Regions from separate parts of the Pelomonas margarita genome, predicted to be linked through region 4. Evidence: predicted binding sites of a transcription regulator. Region 4 holds the regulator's gene; each other region holds the start of a gene.
What was found. Region 4 encodes FNR, which switches genes on or off when oxygen is low (the NO sensors DNR and NnrR bind a similar motif). Its sites were predicted from a motif close to TTGATNNNNATCAA; they were not measured.
Positions count from the first base shown of each region.

Region 1: a site for FNR is predicted at 2,149-2,162, ahead of ubiM (5-demethoxyubiquinol-8 5-hydroxylase UbiM). Genes of this name have one in related genera too.
Region 2: a site for FNR is predicted at 1,958-1,971, ahead of ACG0Z3_RS08715 (oxygen-binding di-iron domain-containing protein). Genes of this name have one in related genera too.
Region 3: a site for FNR is predicted at 1,871-1,884, ahead of ACG0Z3_RS17660 (hemerythrin domain-containing protein). Genes of this name have one in related genera too.

Region 1 is NZ_JBIGHW010000012.1:71,662-76,193, forward strand. Features, by position in the region: gene ACG0Z3_RS18715 (SDR family NAD(P)-dependent oxidoreductase) at 1-430, opposite strand, end outside; gene ubiG (bifunctional 2-polyprenyl-6-hydroxyphenol methylase/3-demethylubiquinol 3-O-methyltransferase UbiG) at 427-1,164, opposite strand; gene ACG0Z3_RS18725 (demethoxyubiquinone hydroxylase family protein) at 1,175-1,711, opposite strand; gene ACG0Z3_RS18730 (thiol-disulfide oxidoreductase DCC family protein) at 1,708-2,088, opposite strand; gene ubiM (5-demethoxyubiquinol-8 5-hydroxylase UbiM) at 2,199-3,356, shown strand; gene ACG0Z3_RS18740 (patatin-like phospholipase family protein) at 3,361-4,532, opposite strand, start outside.
Region 2 is NZ_JBIGHW010000004.1:41,662-46,193, forward strand. Features, by position in the region: gene ACG0Z3_RS08710 (DEAD/DEAH box helicase) at 1-1,894, opposite strand, end outside; gene ACG0Z3_RS08715 (oxygen-binding di-iron domain-containing protein) at 2,035-2,814, shown strand; gene ppk2 (polyphosphate kinase 2) at 3,070-3,951, shown strand; gene ACG0Z3_RS08725 (glutaredoxin family protein) at 3,973-4,341, shown strand; gene ACG0Z3_RS08730 (hypothetical protein) at 4,416-4,532, opposite strand, start outside.
Region 3 is NZ_JBIGHW010000010.1:162,588-167,119, reverse strand. Features, by position in the region: gene ACG0Z3_RS17665 (ligand-binding sensor domain-containing diguanylate cyclase) at 1-1,202, shown strand, start outside; gene ACG0Z3_RS17660 (hemerythrin domain-containing protein) at 1,227-1,835, opposite strand; gene tkt (transketolase) at 1,981-3,978, shown strand; gene ACG0Z3_RS17650 (hypothetical protein) at 4,180-4,532, shown strand, end outside.
Region 4 is NZ_JBIGHW010000001.1:178,472-183,003, reverse strand. Features, by position in the region: gene icd (NADP-dependent isocitrate dehydrogenase) at 1-64, opposite strand, end outside; gene ACG0Z3_RS00830 (urease accessory protein UreH domain-containing protein) at 127-747, opposite strand; gene hemN (oxygen-independent coproporphyrinogen III oxidase) at 757-2,139, opposite strand; gene fnr (fumarate/nitrate reduction transcriptional regulator Fnr) at 2,256-3,017, shown strand; gene ACG0Z3_RS00815 (NAD(P)/FAD-dependent oxidoreductase) at 3,094-4,449, shown strand; gene ACG0Z3_RS00810 (hypothetical protein) at 4,391-4,532, opposite strand, start outside.

The DNA of each region.
Region 1 (4,532 bases), on a different contig from region 4:
TGGCCTCGTGGTTGGCCACGCCGATGCTGGCCACCACCGAGCTCACCAGCACCGCCGCGCCCGGCTGCGGCGGCTCGCGCAGCGCCTCCACCCAGGCGCCCAGCATGTAGAGCGCGCTGTCGAGGTTGACGCGCAGCACCTCGCGCACTTGCTCGGGCTTGCTGCGGTGCAGTGGTGCGATCAGCGTGCTGCCCACGCAGTGGGCCAGCCGCGTGGGCGTGCCCAGCGCATCGCGGCAGGCCGCGATGGCTGCAGAGGCGCCTTCGGGCGTGGTGGTGTCGGCGGCGATGTGCAGCTGGGCTGGCACATCGGCCAGCGTGGCGGCGTCGCGGCCGACAGCGGCCACTTGCCAGCCCTGGGCCTGCAGCTGAACGCACAGCGCGCGGCCGATGCCGCCGCGGGCGCCGGTGACGAGAGCGATGGAAGTCATGGGCGGGTCTCCGGTGATGGGCGGGCAAAGCTCGCCAGGTAGTTGACCGAGGTGTCGCGCGTCCAGCGCGCGCGATGCAGCACCGGCAGGTAGCGCATGCCCAGGCGCTGCAGCGGCCGCAGGCCGGCTTGGGCGGCGGCGGCCTCCAGCTCGTGGGGCGTGACGAACTGGCGCCAGCGGTGCGTGCCGATGGGCAGCACGCGCAGCAGGTACTCGGCCGCCACGATGGCCAGCAGCCAGCTGCGCGCGGTGCGGTTGATCGTGGAGGCGACCAGCAGCCCGCCCGGCGCGACGGCGGCGGCGACCTGCGCGAGGAAGGCGGGCACGTCGTCCACATGCTCCACCACCTCCAGTGCCAGCACGAGGTCGAAGCGTTCGTCGTGCGCCAGCGCCGCAGCCGGATCGCCATGGCGGTAGTCCAGCCGGGTGGCCACCGCGGGGTCAAGATCCGCATGGCGTCGCGCAGCGCCGATGTTGCCGGCTGAGGCATCGATGCCAACGACGCTCGCGCCCTCGCGGGCCAGCGCCTCGCTCATCAGCCCGCCGCCGCAGCCCACGTCCAGCACGCGCAGTCCGGCCAGTGGCCGGCCGAAGTGGCGCTCGGCGGCCTCGCGCACCCAGCGCCCGCGCAGGGCCTGCGTGACGTGCAGCGGCCGCATCGGGCCGCGGGCATCCCACCAGGTGGCGCTCCAGGCGTCGTAGCGGGCGACCTCGTCCGGGCGAACGGTGCTCACGGACGGTGTGTCAGACATGGCGGCACACGGCAACGGCGACGGCCGAGCCCGCGCCCACGAGGCGGCACCAGGCCCGCATCAGCAGGCTGGGCGGCCCGGCGAGCGCGGCGGCTTCATCGCGGTGGTTGACCTCGTCGCGTCGGCAGCCGTCCAGCAGCTCGCGCAGCGGCGCCCAAGCGGGCAGGCCGGTCAGGTGGTCGACCTGGGCTTGGTAATGCTGGTCGACAAAGCTTTCCACCGCCGCGACGGTGCCGTACACCGCACGCGGCCCGGCCAGCGCGGGCAGGGCGCCGGTCAGCCAGCCGGCCGCGCGCCACAGCAGCAACAGCCGGCTGTGTTCCGCTGTGGGCAGGCAGGCCTCGATGAGGCCGAGGTGGCGGCGTTCGGTGGCCAGGTGGCGCTGTGCGAAGGCGCGCAGGCCCGGGTCGCGGCTCACGGCCAGCACGCCGCGGTAGATCCACACCGCGCCGGTCTCGCCGGCCTGGTCGCTGCGCAGGTCGGCTACCAGCGCGGTGGGCATGGCGGCCGGCGTCCAGACGGCGCTCATACTGCCGGGCGCCACAGCCGGCGCAGCCGCAGGAAGGCGCCGTAGGCGAGGTCCAGCAGGCGCACGAGCGGCGGGCGGTCCAGCAGCCGGGCCAGGCCGGCGAGCCCGGGGTGCTGGGGTAGGGCGGTCCACATCGCCAGGAAAGCGGCCGCGCCGTGAACGAGGCGCCCATCCGGCTGGCGCAGGTGCAGCCGTGCCAGCGCCGCATCGCGGGCCAGCTCGGGGCCGAATGCGTCGTCCGGGCAGTCACTGGCGTCCACCCAGCACAGGGCGTCAGCGCCAGCGCCGCGCTGGTAGACGGCGATCTCGCGCCTGCACACGGGGCAGGCCCCGTCAAAGTAGACGGTGGGCTTGTCGGTGGTCGAGGGCGATGTCATGGCCCGGGATGCTGCCTGCAGACGGGGAACCCCATGGCGAGCTCGGGAATCCGGGCCGTGCTGACCTGCATCAAGGCTGTGCCCGCGCTCCGCCCCTAGGCTGCGCGGCCATGAACGACCTCGTACGCCCTGAGCCCCAAGTTGTTATCTGCGGAGCCGGCCCGGCTGGCCTTGCGCTGGCCTGCGCGCTGCATGACCGCGGCCTGGCTGTCCAAGTGCTTGAGCAGGCCGACGAGTCGACCCTCGCCGCGCCGGCCAATGACGGCCGCGAGATTGCGCTGACGCACCGCTCGCGCCGCGTGCTGGAAGGCCTGGGCCTGTGGCAGCGCCTGCCCGACATCGCGCCACTGCGCCGCGCCAGCGTGCGCTCCAGCGGCTCGTCCACGGCGCTGCCGTTCGAGGCTCCGGGGCAGGACCTGGGCTGGCTGGTGTCCAACCACCTGCTGCGCGCGGCGGCCTGGGCCGGTGCGCGCGAGCGCGGCGTGCCGGTGTTGTGCGGCCGCACGGTCACGGGCTTCGAGGCCGACGCGCAACGGGCGCGCGTGCGCACCCGCTGTGGCGAGGTGCATGCGGCGCCGCTGGTCGTCGCGGCGGACAGCCGCTTCTCCACGCTGCGCCGGCTGGCTGGCCTCGGAGCGCGCCACCGCGACTTCGGTCGGAGCGCGCTGCTGGTGCCGCTGGCGCACGAGGTGGACCACGGCGGCCTGGCGCAGGAGTGCTTTCTGCAGGGCCACACGCTGGCGTTGCTGCCGATGAACGGCCAGCGTAGCTCTGCCGTGTGGACCGTGGCGAACGCCGAGCTGCCGCGCCTGGCCGCGATGGACGATGCCGCGCTGGCCGCTGCCATCACCCACGCCGCCGACGGCCGCCTGGGCGCGATGCGGGTGGCGGGTGCGCGCCACGTCTACCCGCTGGTGGCGGTGTGGGCGGAGCGCTTCGTCGCGCCACGGTTCGCGCTGATCGGCGATGCGGCCGTGGGCATGCACCCGGTGACGGCGCATGGCTACAACCTCGGGCTGTACGGCATCGAGGCGCTGTCACGCCGGCTGGATGCGGCGGGTGATGCGGGCGCGCCCGGCCCGCTGCAGGCCTACGAGGCTGAGCACCGCCGCGCGGCCGGGCCGCTGTACGCGGGCACGAACGCGCTGGTGCGCTTCTTCACGGACGACCGCGCGCCGGTGCTGGCGCTGCGGCGGGCGGTCATCGACCTGGCCCGACACGTGCCGCCGCTGCGCACAGCGATCACGCGGCGGCTGGTGGACGCCTGAGGTCTTAGCGGGCGCGGGCTTCCAGCACGCTGAGGCTGCCGCGCAGGCTGCGCAGGGCCTGCTCGGTGCGGGTCTCGTGCGGTGCGGGCAGCAGGCGGGCTTCGTGGTCTGCCAGCAGGTCTTCGCGCAGCGTCAGCCCGGCGCGGGCCAGGCGAGGTGCCAGCAGCGCCGCGCGCTGGCGCAGCAGCTCGCGCGTGGCTTGGTAGGCGTGTTCGGCGAGGTGGCGGCGCTGGCGGTAGCTGAAGGTGTTGGCGAGGAAGAACTCGGCGTCGCGCGGGTTGGGTTCCACGAGCACGATGTCGGTCTGCGGGTGGCTCAGCTCGTAGCCGCGCAGGCCCAGCTCCAGCCGTGAGTGGATCAGCGAGCGGAAGGTCTGCGACAGCACCAGCGGCAGCCCCCCGTCCACCAGCCGGTGGATGTGCGGTTGCAACGCGCGGCCAGCCGGGCGGCCCAGCTTGCGCGCCAGGCCGCGGGCGCGGCGGGAGCGGTCTTCGCGTGCGGTGGAGCGGCGGTCGCTGGCATAAGGCACCAGCGGGTTCAGGCAGATCAGCAGGTCAAGCCCGCGGTCCAGCAGTACGGAGGCGTGCAGCGTCTTCTTCAGTGCGCCATCCACGTAATGCCGGCCGCCGATCTGCACCGGCGGGAACAGCCCCGGCAGCGCGGCGCTGGCCTGCACGGCGCGCGAGATGGGCACATGGTCCCAGCCCGGCGCGCCGAAGGGCACGGCCTCGCCGCTGTCCAGGTCGGTGGCCACCAGCACCAGCGGGCGGCGCAGGCGGCGGAAGTCGTTGCTGCGGCCGGGCTGGGTCAGCACGCGGGTCAGCGCCTCGCCAAAGCGCTCGCTGCTGAGCAGGCCGGTGGGCAGCACGCGGCCCAGCCGCTCCAGTGCCCCGAGCCGCGAGCGGCCTTCCAGCAGCACCTCTCGCGCCGCGTCGGCCATCAGGCCCGGCAGCAGGCGCAGGCGTTGGCCCAGTTCAGACCAGGCCGGCTGCAGCAGCTCGGCGGGGTCGAAGCGGTCGGGCGCCTCGGCGGTGTTTTCGATGAAGGCGGCACAGAGCTGGCGCGGCGTCATGCCATTGGCCAAGCCGGCCGCGATGAAGCCGCCTGCGCTGACGCCGATGTAGCCGTCGCAGGCGGTGAAGTCCAGGCCGTCAATGGCCTCTTCAAGGGCGCACA
Region 2 (4,532 bases), on a different contig from region 4:
CACGCACGCGCTGGCCGACGGTGTTGGCCGGGAAGTCCGGCTGCGCGGCCAGCTCCAGCAGTGGCGTGGCCGCGCGCGTGTCGCCCTCCAGCCGCAACCGCTGCATCAGCGGCGCCAGCAGCGGGCTGGCCGCATCGGCCGGCGACACGAACAGCACCAGCTTGGCCTGCGCGCGGCTCAGGCCCACGTTGAGCAAGCGCTGCGCTTCCTCGCCGTGCAGAAAGGGCTGGGCGCCGTCGGCTGGGTCGAACAGCACCACCGGCGCCTCGCTGCCCTGCGCCCGGTGCACGGTGCTGACGCGCAGCTGCTCCGGCAGCCCGCGCGCGCGCAGCCGCTGGCGGATCAGCGCGCGCTGGGCGCGGAAGGGCGTCAGCACGATGACCTCCTCGGCCTGCCACTGGCCGCTGGCCAGTGCCTGCGTTAGCAGCTCGGCGATGGCCTCGGCCGATTCGCGCCGCACCGGCCCGCGCTCGGCGGCTACCCAGCCGCCGTCGGTCTGGATGCGGTGCACGTGCACATGCGCGTCGGCCGGGATGTCGCCCAGCGTGCGCTGCCGCGCAGCCAGCCAGGCCGGCGCGGCCTGCGCATCGGCCGCCACGCGCAGCAGGCCGTCGTAGAACAGCTGGCTGACCAGCTCACCGATGGGCGGCGCCATGCGCGATTGCTCGTCCAGCAGCGCGACCGACGCGGTCTGCGCGCCGGTGCCTCGCGGCATCTCGGCGAAGGCCGAGCGGCCCAGCCAGCGGCGGGCCAGGCGGTCCTCGCTGCGCTGCACGGGCGAGAGCTGCTGCGGGTCGCCCGCGAACAGCCGCGCGCGGCCCAGCGGCATCAGCGCCAGCGTGTGGGCCAGGCTCACCTGGCTGGCTTCGTCGAACACCAGCAGGTCGAAGGGCGGCTCGTCGTCGGGGGCCAGTTCGCGCAGGGCTTTGAGCGTGAAGGCGGCGCGCGTGGTCGTCATGCTGGCCAGGCGGCAGCGCTGCAGCACCTTCAGCGACGAGGCGCGCAGCTCGTCGCGCAGGTCGCTCACGCGGTCGGCCCAGGCCTTCAGCGCGTGCGCGTCGCGGCTGGGCGGTCGGGCGGCTTCGGCGCGGGCGAGGCGGGCGATGAGCTCGCGGTCCTGCGTGGGGATGAGGTGCTCGCGGCCGTCGTAGGCGGCGGCGTCGAAGCGCGTGCCCAGGCGCTGCACGGTGGCGCGCAGGGGCTCGCGCCGGCCCTTCTGCAGCGCCTTGTCGACGGCCAGCGTGGCCAGATCCACGGCCTGGTTGGTGGTGGACAGCAGCAGCACACGCGCCGTGGGGTGGCGGTCCAGGTACTCGGCCAGCAGCACGCCCAGCGTGGTTGTCTTGCCGGTGCCGGGCGGCCCCCACAGGAAGGCGCTGCTGAAGCCGGTGAGCGCGAGCGCGGCGCGCTGCGCCGGCCGTAGCCAGCGGAAGGGCTCGCCGGTCAGCGGCGTGCCGCCGCGCAGCGGGCGGGGGGCCGACAGGTCGGGTAGGCAGGCCAGGGCGGCCTCGGCCCACGGCGTGTCCCACCAAGCATCGGCCACGGCGTTCAGGAAGCGCGTGGGGTAGAGCCGGATCAGGTGGCCGGCCGGCGGCGGCGGGCTGCTGGCGTTCTGCAGCACGAGCTGGTCGTCCTCCACGACGACGGCCAGCACGCTGGCGCCGCCCTTGGTCGGGCTGCCCCACCAGGCAGCGGCGCCGTCCAGGCTGTCATCCAGCAGGGCCTGCGCCGAGGCGGCGCCGGGCCGCTGGCCCTCGGCGAACACATAGCCCGGCTCCAGCGTGACGCGCCACAGCGTGCCGTCACGTTCGGCGTGCAGCACCTTGAAGTCGTAGTACTCGGGCGTGGCCGAGAGCTCGGCGGTCAAGGCCGCGCGGATGTCGGCGAGGCTCATGGCATCTGGCATGTCGAAAACAGGGAGGGCGAGACTGTAAATGCATACAGCATCAGGCCGACCTTGATCTTGCTCAAGACGTGCCACCTGTGGCGCGGTTAGCCTGCGCAGCCACCACCATCACTCTCCGGGTTGCCAGGATGTCCATCGAGTTGTTCCGCCAGGACCGGCATGTCTGCGTCATGTTCGCGCGGCTGGGCGACGAGGGCGGCGATGCCGTGCAGTCCAACCAGTTCCTGCTCGTCAATGGGGACACCGGCGCCATCCTCGACCCCGGCGGCAACATCGCCTATCACGAGCTCTACCTGGGCATGTCGGCCTTCTTCCCGCCGCACAAGCTGGCGGCCATCCTGGCCTCGCATGCCGACCCGGACATCATTGCGTCGCTGGACCGCTGGATGACGGCCACGGTGGCGCCGGTCTATATCTCGCGCATCTGGGAGCGCTTCGCACCGCATTTCTGCAAGCCCGGCAAGACGGCGGGCCGCATCGTGGGCTTGCCCGATGCCGGCGAGCGGCTGCGGCTGGGCGCGGGGGCGGACCGCTTCGAGCTGTGGGCGCTGCCGGCGCACTTCCTGCACGCCGAGGGCAATTTCCAGTTCTACGACCCGGTCAGCCGCATCCTGTTCTCGGGCGACCTGGGGGCGTCCCTGGGCACGAGCCTGAACCCGGAGCAGCCGGTCACGTCGCTGGCCGCGCACATCCCGCGCATGGAGGGCTTCCACCGCCGCTACATGGTCAGCAACAAGGTGCTGCGGCTGTGGGCGGCCATGGTGCGGCAGCTGGACATCCGGATGATCGCGCCGCAGCACGGCGCGCCCATGGTGGGCCCGGCGGTGCAGGAGTTCATCGCCTGGGCGGAGCAACTCGAATGCGGCGTGGACCTGTTCGGGCCGGCGAACTACCGCGTGCCGGGCTGAGAGCCTTTGAACAAATCCATCACACCCGCTCGTCCGCCCCAAACGCCGCCACTCGGCGTTGCAAATACGCGCCGTAGCCCGAGCTACGGCTGTGCTTTGCGCCTTGATTGGCGGCACTTGGGGCGCCCGCTCGGGCGCGCCGGATTCATTCACAGGCTCTGAGGCGGCGGCGCTGTCATGGCCGCGCCACACGCGGCCGCTAGCCTGCCGGCTTTCAGCCGGGAGCCGAACTTGGGGCACATCGAAGACGAGCTGGTGAAGCGCATTCACCGCGATCTGCAGGACGATTTCGACGAGGAGCTGGAGCTCGAACTGGAGGACCGCGACTCTGGCGTGACGGCGGGCGACGAGCCTGCTGACGCATCCACCGAGCGGCGTCGCTATTTCCGCGAGCTGTTCCGGCTGCAGAGCGAGCTGGTAAAGCTGCAGGACTGGGTGCAGCACACGGGCCACAAGGTGGTCATCCTGTTCGAGGGGCGCGACGCGGCGGGCAAGGGCGGCGTCATCAAGCGCATCACACAGCGGCTGAACCCGCGCGTGTGCCGCGTGGCCGCGCTGCCGGCGCCCAACGATCGCGAGCGCACGCAGTGGTACTTCCAGCGCTACGTATCGCACCTGCCGGCGGCCGGCGAGATCGTGCTGTTCGACCGCAGTTGGTACAACCGCGCCGGCGTGGAGCGCGTGATGGGCTTCTGCACCGACGAGCAGTACGAGGAGTTCTTCCGCTCGGCCCCCGAGTTCGAGCGCATGCTGCAGCGCTCGGGCATCCAGCTCATCAAGTACTGGTTCTCCATCAGCGACGACGAGCAGCGCGTGCGCTTCCTGGGTCGCATCCACGACCCGCTGAAGCAGTGGAAGTTGAGCCCCATGGACCTGGAATCCCGCCGCCGCTGGGAGGAATACACCAAGGCCAAGGAGGTGATGCTGGAGCGCACGCACATCCCCGAGTCGCCCTGGTGGGTGGTGCCGGCCGACGACAAGAAGCGTGCGCGGCTGAACTGCATCCGTCACCTGCTGAGCCAGATGCCGTACGAGGAGGTGTCGCATGCCGACATCGAGCTGCCGGCCCGCCAGCGGCGCGAGGACTACATCCGCCACCCGGTGCCGGCCGAGCTCATCGTGCCCGAGGTGTACTGAGCAGCTCCTAACATCCGGGGCATGAAGCTGCCCTGGTCCCTGCTGGCGGTCATCGCCGTCGCGTCGCTCGCCTCCTGGGGCTGGCGCAGCCATGTGTCTGCGCAGGATGCGCGCCAGCTGGCTGCGCACGTGCAGCCGGGCGACATCCGCATGATCTCGTCCGAGACCTGCGGCTGGTGCACCACCGCGCGGCGCTGGATGACGAGCGAGGGCATCCCGTTCCAGGAGTGCTTCCTGGAGCGCGACGCGCAGTGCCGCGCAGACTACGTGGCCCGCGGCGGGCGCGGCACGCCCACGCTGGTGGTGCGCGGGCAGACGGTGATCGGCTTCGACCGCGCACGCATGCTGCAGATCCTGGACGACAAGGCCGAGCCGAGTCGGCAGCGCTGACTCAGCAGCGCTGGCGACTCGACTCGGCGGCGGTGGGAAGAAGAGGCGTCATTCGCATCGACGGATCGCCCCGTTCAGATGCGCTTGGTGGCGGGCTTGGCGGCGGCCAGCGTGGTGTGGCGCAGCAGCGTGGCTTCGCTGTAGCCGGTGACGACGACGCGCGGCAGCTGGGCGATGACCGGGGCTTCGGC
Region 3 (4,532 bases), on a different contig from region 4:
TCGACCCCGACCGCTTCACACCCTGGACCTACCAGCCGCCGCTGGTGGCGTCCGAGCTGCGCGTGGACGGCGACGAGCGGCCGCTGCCGCCGCCCGGCACGCCGCTGGTTCTGGAGCCGGGCGAGACGGCTTTCAGCTTCTCCTTCGCCGCGCTGGACTACAGCCAGCCTGGCCGCAACCGCTACCGCTACCGGCTGCAGGGCCTGGACGGCGGCTGGGCCGATGGCACGCTGGGCCGCACGGCCACCTACACCAACCTCGCCCCCGGCCACTACCGGCTGCATGTGCAGGGCAGCAACCGCGACGGCGCCTGGGCTGCCAAGGAACTGACGCTGGACGTGCATGTGCGCGCCGCCTGGTGGCAGACGCTGTGGGCCCGCGCGCTGGCCGTGCTGGCCGTCCTCGCCACGGTGGCCGCCATCGTGCGCGTGCGCACCCGCTGGCTGCTGCGCCGCCAGCGCATGCTCGAAGCCCGCGTGCAGGAGCGCACCCAGGCGCTGGAGGCTGCCACGGCGGCGCTGACGGCCAAGTCCGCGGAGCTGGAGGAGGCCAGCCTCACCGACCCGCTGACCGGCCTGCGCAACCGCCGCTTCCTGGACCGCCAGATCCCGGCCGATGCCGCCCTGGCCCAGCGCCACTACGAGCCCATCGCCCACATCCCCAGCCCTGGCGGCAGTGAGCAGGATCTGCTGTTCTTCCTTGTCGACATCGACCACTTCAAGCGCATCAACGACGCCCACGGCCACATGGCCGGCGACGCCGTGCTGACACAGATGCGTGGTCGGCTGGCGCAGGTGTTCCGGGCGACGGACTACCTGGTGCGCTGGGGCGGCGAGGAGTTCCTCATCGTTGCCCGTGGCACGCCGCGCAGCCGCGCTGCCGAGCTGGCCGAGCGCGCTCGGCAGGCCGTGTCGGCCCAGCCCTTCGCGCTGGAGGGCGACCTGCGCCTGTCGCTGACCTGCTCGGTGGGCTTCAGCGCCTTCCCGCTGTGCACGCGCCTGCCCGCCGCACTGGACTGGCATGCCGCCATCGACCTCGCCGACGCCGCGCTGTACGAAGCCAAGGACACCGGCCGCAACGCCTGGGTGGGCCTGGTGGACGCCGAGGCCGACGACGAGGCAGCGCTGCAGGCCGACGCCCGCAGAGGCCTGGAGGCCTGGGCCGTGACGGGACGGCTGACGCTGCTGCGCTCGCGCCGCTGAGGCGGCTGGCAGGCTCTCACCCTCTCAGGCCAGCGCGGGCCCCCAGCCGAACGGTGACGGCAGCGCCGCCAGGATGCGCTCGCGCAGCGGCGCGTAGGCCGCATCCACCGCCTGGCCGGGGCGCGGGGCTAGCGGGTCCTGGTGGCTGCCGAAGGCCTCGTCCAGCTCGGCCCAGTGCTGCGGAGTGAAGGTGTCGAGTGCGCGCGGCAGCAGCTCGGTCTCCTCGCGCTTCATGTGGCGCAGGTAGCGCGCCGAGTACACGCGCAGCTGCTCGGCGAACTTGTCGCGCCGGCATTCACCCATCTGCTCCCAGGCCAGCAGGCTGTGCTGCAGCTCGCGGATGGCGCGCTCGCCCTGGGCGTGGTCGGCCTCCAGCTCGTCCAGCGTGGCGCGCAGCGTCGGCGCCAGCGCGCGCAGCCGCGGGAAAAGCAGCTCGCTTTCCTTTTTGTGATGCAGACGTTCAGGAAATTCGTCGACGTAGAACAGCATGGCCCGTAGCGCGCCAAAGTCCGGCGCGGCGCCTGCGCGCTGCTGCGCCTGCAGCAGCAGCGGCACGGTGCGCAGCATCGCAGCGAGCGCGTCGTGTTCTGCGCGGATGACGCGCACGGTCAGCGGCAGGGTCGAGACAGCCATGGTGCCAAGCGTCGCGCGGTGGCGACGCCCCGGCCTTGCGCTGGATCAAGGCCGCCGACCATCGCTCCGTAGAATCCCGGGTTTTGCCTCACCCCCGAAGAAAGCCCCGGCCATGACTGCAGCATCGACCGCCTCCCCCACCCTCATGGCCCACGCGATCCGCGCGCTGGCGATGGACGCCGTGCAGGCCGCCAACTCCGGCCACCCGGGCGCCCCCATGGGCATGGCCGAGATCGGCGTCGCGCTGTGGGCCCGCCACCTCAAGCACAACCCGGCCAACCCGCACTGGGCCGACCGTGACCGCTTCGTGCTGTCCAACGGCCACGGCTCCATGCTGATCTACGCGCTGCTGCACCTGACGGGCTACGAGCTGCCCATCGAGGAGCTGAAGGCCTTCCGCCAGCTGCACAGCAAGACGCCCGGCCACCCCGAGGTGAGCATCACCGCCGGCGTCGAGACGACGACCGGCCCGCTGGGGCAGGGCATCACCAACGCCGTGGGCCTGGCGCTGGCCGAGAAGCTGCTGGCGCGCGACTTCAACCGCGACGGCCACCAGATCGTCGACCACCACACCTACGCCTTCCTGGGTGACGGCTGCCTGATGGAAGGCATCTCGCACGAAGCTGCTGCGCTGGCCGCCTCGTGGAAGCTGAACAAGCTGATCGCCATCTACGACGACAACGGCATCTCCATCGACGGCCAGGTCGCCCCGTGGTTCGGCGACGACACCGCCAAGCGCTTCCAGGCCTACGGCTGGAACGTCATCGGCCCGGTGGACGGCCATGACGTGGACGCCGTCGATGACGCCATCGGTAAGGCCAAGCAGAGCACCGACAAGCCCACGCTGGTCATTGCCAAGACCCACATCGGCAAGGGCTCGCCCAATCGCGCCAACACCAGCAAGGCGCACGGCGAGCCGCTCGGTGCCGAAGAAATCAAGCTGACCCGCGAGGCGCTGGGCTGGACGCACGAGCCCTTCGTCATCCCGGCCGAGGTTTACGCCGCCTGGGATCACAAGTCCACCGGCGACCGCGTCGAGAGCGAGTGGGACGTGCGCTTCGACGCCTATGCCGAAGCCCACCCCGAGCTGGCCGCCGAGTTCCAGCGCCGCATGGCTGGCGTGCTGCCGGCCGACTTCGCGCAGATCGCCGTGGATGCCGTCGTCAAGGCCCACGCCGACGCGGCCACCGTGGCCAGCCGCAAGGCCAGCCAGATCGCGCTGGAAGCCTTCACCGCCAAGCTGCCCGAGATGCTGGGCGGCAGCGCCGACCTGACCGGCTCCAACCTGACCAACACCAGCTCGACGCCCAACCTGCGCTTCGACGCCGCCGGTAAGCCCAACGACGGCCGCCACATCAACTACGGCGTGCGCGAGTTCGGCATGGCCGCGATCATGAACGGCATTGCGCTGCACGGCGGTTTCATCCCCTACGGCGGTACCTTCCTGACCTTCAGCGACTACAGCCGCAACGCCATCCGCATGGCCGCGCTGATGAAGACGCGCGTCATCCACGTGATGACGCACGACTCCATCGGCCTCGGTGAAGACGGTCCGACGCACCAGTCCGTCGAGCATGTCGCCAGCCTGCGCCTGATCCCGGGCCTGGACGTCTGGCGCCCGGCCGACACGACCGAAACCGTCGTCGCCTGGACCATGGCGCTGGGCAACGCGCAGCGCCCCAGCCTGCTGGCTCTGTCGCGCCAGAACCTGGCCTACTCGCCCAAGACCAACGTCGACGAGATCGCCAAGGGTGCCTATGTGCTGAGCGAGCCGGCAGGATCGAAAGGAAAAGGCAAGGCCAAGGCCGTCATCATCGCGACGGGCTCCGAAGTTCAGCTGGCCATGGCCGCACAGAAGCTGCTGGCCGACGAGGGCATCAAGGTGCGCGTCGTGTCCATGCCGTCGACCAATGTCTTCGACCGCCAGGACAAGGACTACAAGAAGGCCGTGCTGCCCAAGGGCCTGCCGCGCGTGGCGGTGGAAATGGGCGTCAGCGACTTCTGGTGGAAGTACGGCGTGGACGCCGTCGTCGGTATCGACACCTTCGGCGAATCGGCGCCGGCTGGCGTGCTGTTCAAGCACTTCGGCTTCACGCCGGAGAACGTGGCGGCGACGGTGAAGGCGGTGTTGAAGAAGAAGTGATGTACCTGCGACCGAGTGGCCGCACCTCAAACAAAAGGGCGCGCAAGCGCCCTTTTTGTTGCCCGGGATGCACTCAATGCAACGCCAAGGGTTTTCCTGAGCCGCCAAGGGGGGGGCAAGCTCTGCGTGTTGCCAACGATAAAGTTCCGTCGCTTTTTTACAGGGAGATAGTAAATATGAATGGCAAAGTGGTCGCGCTCGATGCGCACGCTGTCCTTATTCTTCGTTTTGTATTCTGCCGCCTCACCCCATGCGCAAGAATCCTGCCCATCCGGCACGGTGTGCGTCAATGGCAAGCGGACCATTCAGGAATACGACCCTTGGGCAAACGATCCGTATGGAGGATTCGGTGGTGGCGGTGGTGGCGATGGCGGCTGGAGCAGTTCTCCTTCAATTGAACCCGCAAGCGCCGGAGGCGATGGCGCGTCTCCCATTGCGGCGCAGAGTGACGTTGAGGCCGCGAAAAAGGTGCTAGAAGGCATTGATCCTCCATGCCCCAAGAGTGGAGAGTCCTCAAGCGTCTACATGGCGAGGGCTACCAACTACTGCGTTGG
Region 4 (4,532 bases):
GCGTGCGGTCGGCGTTGGCGGTGATCTTCTGCCCGCCGGCGGGCACCTGGATGTGTGTGGACATGGCGTGGACGGGCGCGGCAAGGCGCATCGGAAAAACGAAACCGCGCGAGTTTATGGCTGGCGTCAGCAGGCCAGCGCCACGCGCTGCCACACGCCATGCGCCAAGCCCCAGCCGGCGCCGATGGCCAGCGTCAGCCCGGCCAGGCGCAGCGCCAGCACATCGCCGTCAGCGCCACGCTTGAGCAGCCGGGCCCGCCACAGCGGCCCCAGCAGCAGGCCCGGCGTGCTGGCCAGCGCGAAGCCGGCCATCGCAACACCGCCACTCAGCGCCGAGCCGGTGAGGCTGGCCATCAGCAGCGCGCCCTGCAGCAGGCCGCAGGGCATCAGCACCCAGGCCACGCCGGTCACGAGGGCATGGCGCGGCTGCGGCCGCCAACGGATGCTGCCCAGCCAGGCTGGCATGCGGCCACGCACCAGCAGCAGCAGCCCGAACAGCAGCAGCGCCGCCTGCAGCAGCGCCCAGGCAGGCTGCAGCAGCGTGATGCCTTGCGTGGCCTGGGCCAGCAACTGGGCCGAGGCCGCCGCCGCCGCGCCGCCGGCCGCATAGCCCAGCACGCGCCCGGCCAGCAGCTTGAACGGGCGGCGTCCGCCCGCCAGCGCGCACGGCGCGCTGCACATGGCGGCGCAATGCGGCATGCCCGCCAGCCCGAGCAGCGCGACGGACAGGATGAGGGCGAGGTCCACGGGGGTGAATCAGATGATCTTTGAGAAGCGCTCGCGGCTCGCGTCGGCCTGCAGGTGGCGGTCGAACACGGCCGCCACGGCGCGCACGAAGTACCAGCCCAGCGGCGTGACCTGGATGGCACCAGGCTCCAGCGACACCAGGCCCTGTGCGGCCATCGGCGCGAGCCGCGCCAGCTCGGACGCGAAGTAGCTCGGCACGTCAACGAGGTAGGACGCCGCGATGGACTCGAACTCCACGCGCCCCTGGCACATCAGCGCCATGATGACGGCGCGGCGCAGCAGGTCGTCGCGGTTCAGCGCCAAGCCGCGCTGCACGGGCAGCTGCTGCTGGTTCAGCGCGTCCTCGTACTCCTCCAGCGTCTTGGCGTTCTGCGCATAGGTCGCACCCACGCGGCTGATGGACGACACGCCCAGGCCCACGAGGTCGCAGTCCGGCTGCGTGGAGTAGCCCTGGAAGCCGCGGTGCAGCAGGCCCTGGCGCTTGGCGACGGCCAGCGGATCGTCGGGCAGCGCGAAGTGATCCATGCCGATGTAGTCGTAGCCCTCGCCCAGCAGCGCGCTGATGGCGCCGGACAGCATGGCCAGCTTGTCGCCGGCCGGCGGCAGCAGCTCGGCCACGATGCGGCGCTGCGGCTTGAAGCGCTGCGGCAGGTGGGCGTAGGCGTACATCGCGATGCGGTCAGGCCGCAGCTCGGCCACCTGCGCGATGGTGCGGGCGAAGCTGGCCGGCGTCTGCAGCGGCAGGCCGTAGATCAGGTCCACGTTGGTGGACGAGAAGCCCAGCTCGCGGGCATGCTGCATCAGCGCGGCCACCTGTTCCAGCGGCTGCACGCGGTGCACGGCCTTCTGCACGGCGGTGTCGAAGTCCTGCACGCCGAAGGACAGCCGGTTGAAGCCCAGCCCGCGCAGGTGGGTCAGCCGGGTCAGGTCGACGGTGCGCGGATCCACCTCGATGGACAGCTCCGCGCCGGGCAGCAGCTTGAAGCGCTGGCGCAGCCGCGCCATCAGCTCGGTGAGCTCGGCGTCAGACAGGAAGGTCGGCGAGCCGCCGCCAAGGTGCAGCTGCGACACCGGCGCGGGGCCGCCCAGCGCGCCGGCGACGAGATCCATCTCGCGCGTCAGCGTGTCCAGGTAAGGCGCGGCACGCTCGTGGTGCTTGGTGATGATCTTGTTGCAGGCGCAGTAGTAGCAGAGCTGCTCGCAGAACGGGATGTGCACGTACACCGACAGCGGCTGGGCCGTGCCGCGCTGGCGCAGCGCCTGCAGATGCTGGGCACCCTGGTAGGCCTCGACAAAGCGGTCGGCGGTCGGGTAGGACGTGTAGCGCGGGCCTGAGACGTCGTGGCGGCGCAGCAGGTCGGCAAGCTCGAGTTGGGGGGGGCGTTCAGTCACAGCAGCCATGCCGCCACTGTGCCGATGCCGGCGTGCCCGGGCCTTGACGCAGGTCAAGGCCCACGCCGGTGGCGTAGCAAAGAATGCCAGCCATGTTGACGACCCTCCCCCGCCCGATGAGCGTGAATCTCAACGCCGCGCCGTCGGCACCCGCCGCCAACGCATCCCTCGAACCCTTGAAGGTCGCCTGCGCCAGCTGCAACCTGCGCGAGCTGTGTCTGCCGGTGGGCCTGAATTCGGGCGAGCTGCAAAAGCTCGACGGCTTGGTAGCCCAGCGCCGCACGGTACCGCGCGGCGAGCACCTGTTCCACAACGGCGAGCGCTTCGAGGCGCTGTACGCAGTGCGCACCGGTTTCTTCAAAACCTGCGTGGGCAGCGAGGACGGGCGCGACCAGGTGACCGGCTTCCAGATGGCCGGCGAGCTGCTAGGCCTGGACGGCATCAGCAGCGACCGCCACAGCTGCGATGCAGTGGCGCTGGAGGACTCGTCCGTCTGCGTGATCCCCTACACGCAGCTGGAAGGGCTTTCGCGCGAGTTCAGCGTGCTGCAGCACCAGTTCCACAAGATCATGAGCCGCGAGATCGTGCGCGACCACGGCGTGATGCTGCTGCTGGGCAATATGCGCGCCGAGGAACGACTGGCCGCCTTCTTGCTGAACCTGACGCAGCGCCTGCATGCCCGCGGCTTTTCCAGCTCCAGCCTGGTGCTGCGCATGACACGCGAGGAGATCGGCAGCTACCTGGGCCTGAAACTGGAGACGGTGAGCCGCACCTTCTCGCGCTTCCAGGACGAGGGGCTGATGGAGGTCAAGCAGCGCCAGCTGCGCATCCTCGACCTGGCCGGCCTGCAGGCGCTGGTGAACAACAGCCCCTGCTGAGCGCAGCGTCCCAGCGCCACGCTGGGCCATCGCACGCCGGCGACGTGCCTTGCGGCCGGCCGCCTAGGATGGCGGCATGCGTTCTCACGTGCTCATCGTCGGCTGCGGCTTCGGCGGCCTGGAGGCGGCCCGCGCCCTGCGCGGCGCCGATGTCGACATCACCGTCGTCGACAAGACCAACCACCACCTTTTCCAGCCCTTGCTCTACCAGGTAGCGACGGCCGGGCTGTCAGCGCCGTCGATCGCGGCGCCCATCCGCCAGCTGTTCCGCCGCCAGCCCGAGGTCACCACGCTGCTGGGCGAGGTCGTCGCGGTGGACGCTGCCGCGCAGACGGTCACGCTGAGGGACGGCGCCCGACTGCGCTGGGATCACCTCATCGTCGCCGCCGGCGCCACGCACAGCTACTTCGGACGTGATGACTGGGCGCCGCATGCGCCGGGGCTGAAGACGTTGGACGATGCGTTCGAGATCCGCCGCCGCGTGCTGATGGCCTTCGAGGCGGCCGAGCGCGAGGACGACCCGGCGCGGCGCGCGGCCTGGCTGCAGTTCGTCGTCGTCGGCGCCGGGCCCACGGGCGTGGAGCTGGCCGGCACGCTGGCCGAGATCGCCCGCCACACGCTGCCCGGCGAGTTCCGCCGCATCGACCCGCGCCAGGCCCGCATCCTGCTCGTGGAAGGCGGCCCGCGCGTGCTGGCCAGCATGCCCGAGACCCTCAGCGAGCGCGCCCGCGAGCAGTTGGCGGCGCTGGGCGTGGAGGTGCGGCTGTCCACGCGCGTGACCGGCATCGATGAGCAGGGGCTGGACCTGGGCACCGCCGACGGGCCACTGCGCCTGCCCAGCCGCTGCGTGCTGTGGGCGGCCGGTGTGGCGGCGTCTCCGCTAGGCCGGGTGCTGGCCGGCGCCACCGGCTGCGCGCTGGACCGAGCCGGGCGCGTCGTCGTCGAACCCGACCTGAGCGTGCCAGGCCACCCGCGCATCCAGGTCATTGGCGACCTGGCCGCCGCGCACAGCCACGCGCCGGGGCGCGAGCCGCGGCCGGTGCCGGGGGTGTCGCCCGGCGCCAAGCAGATGGGGCGCTGTGCGGCAGCCAACATCCGCCGGCAGCTGCGCGGCGCGGCCACGCAGGCCTTCCGCTACGCGGACTACGGCAACCTCGCCACCATCGGCCGCCACAGCGCCGTGGTGGATCTGGGCACGCCGGCCGGCGCGCTGCGCTTCTCAGGCTACTTCGCGTGGCTGTTCTGGCTGTTCGCCCACGTGTACTTCCTGATTGGCTTCCGCAACCGCTTCGTCGTGCTGCTGGACTGGGCCTGGGCCTACTGGACCTACGACCGCGGTGCGCGCGTCGTGCCCGGCGGCACGCCAGCCGGGCTCAGTGTGGCCAACCCGGTGCGTGACGCGGCACGCGACGACCATCGTCCGGCAGGTTGACCAGCAGCAGCGCGAGGCTGGCGCCGACGGCGATGACGCCCCAGAAGATCAGGAAGCTCAGCGTGTAGACGGCCTGGGGCGAC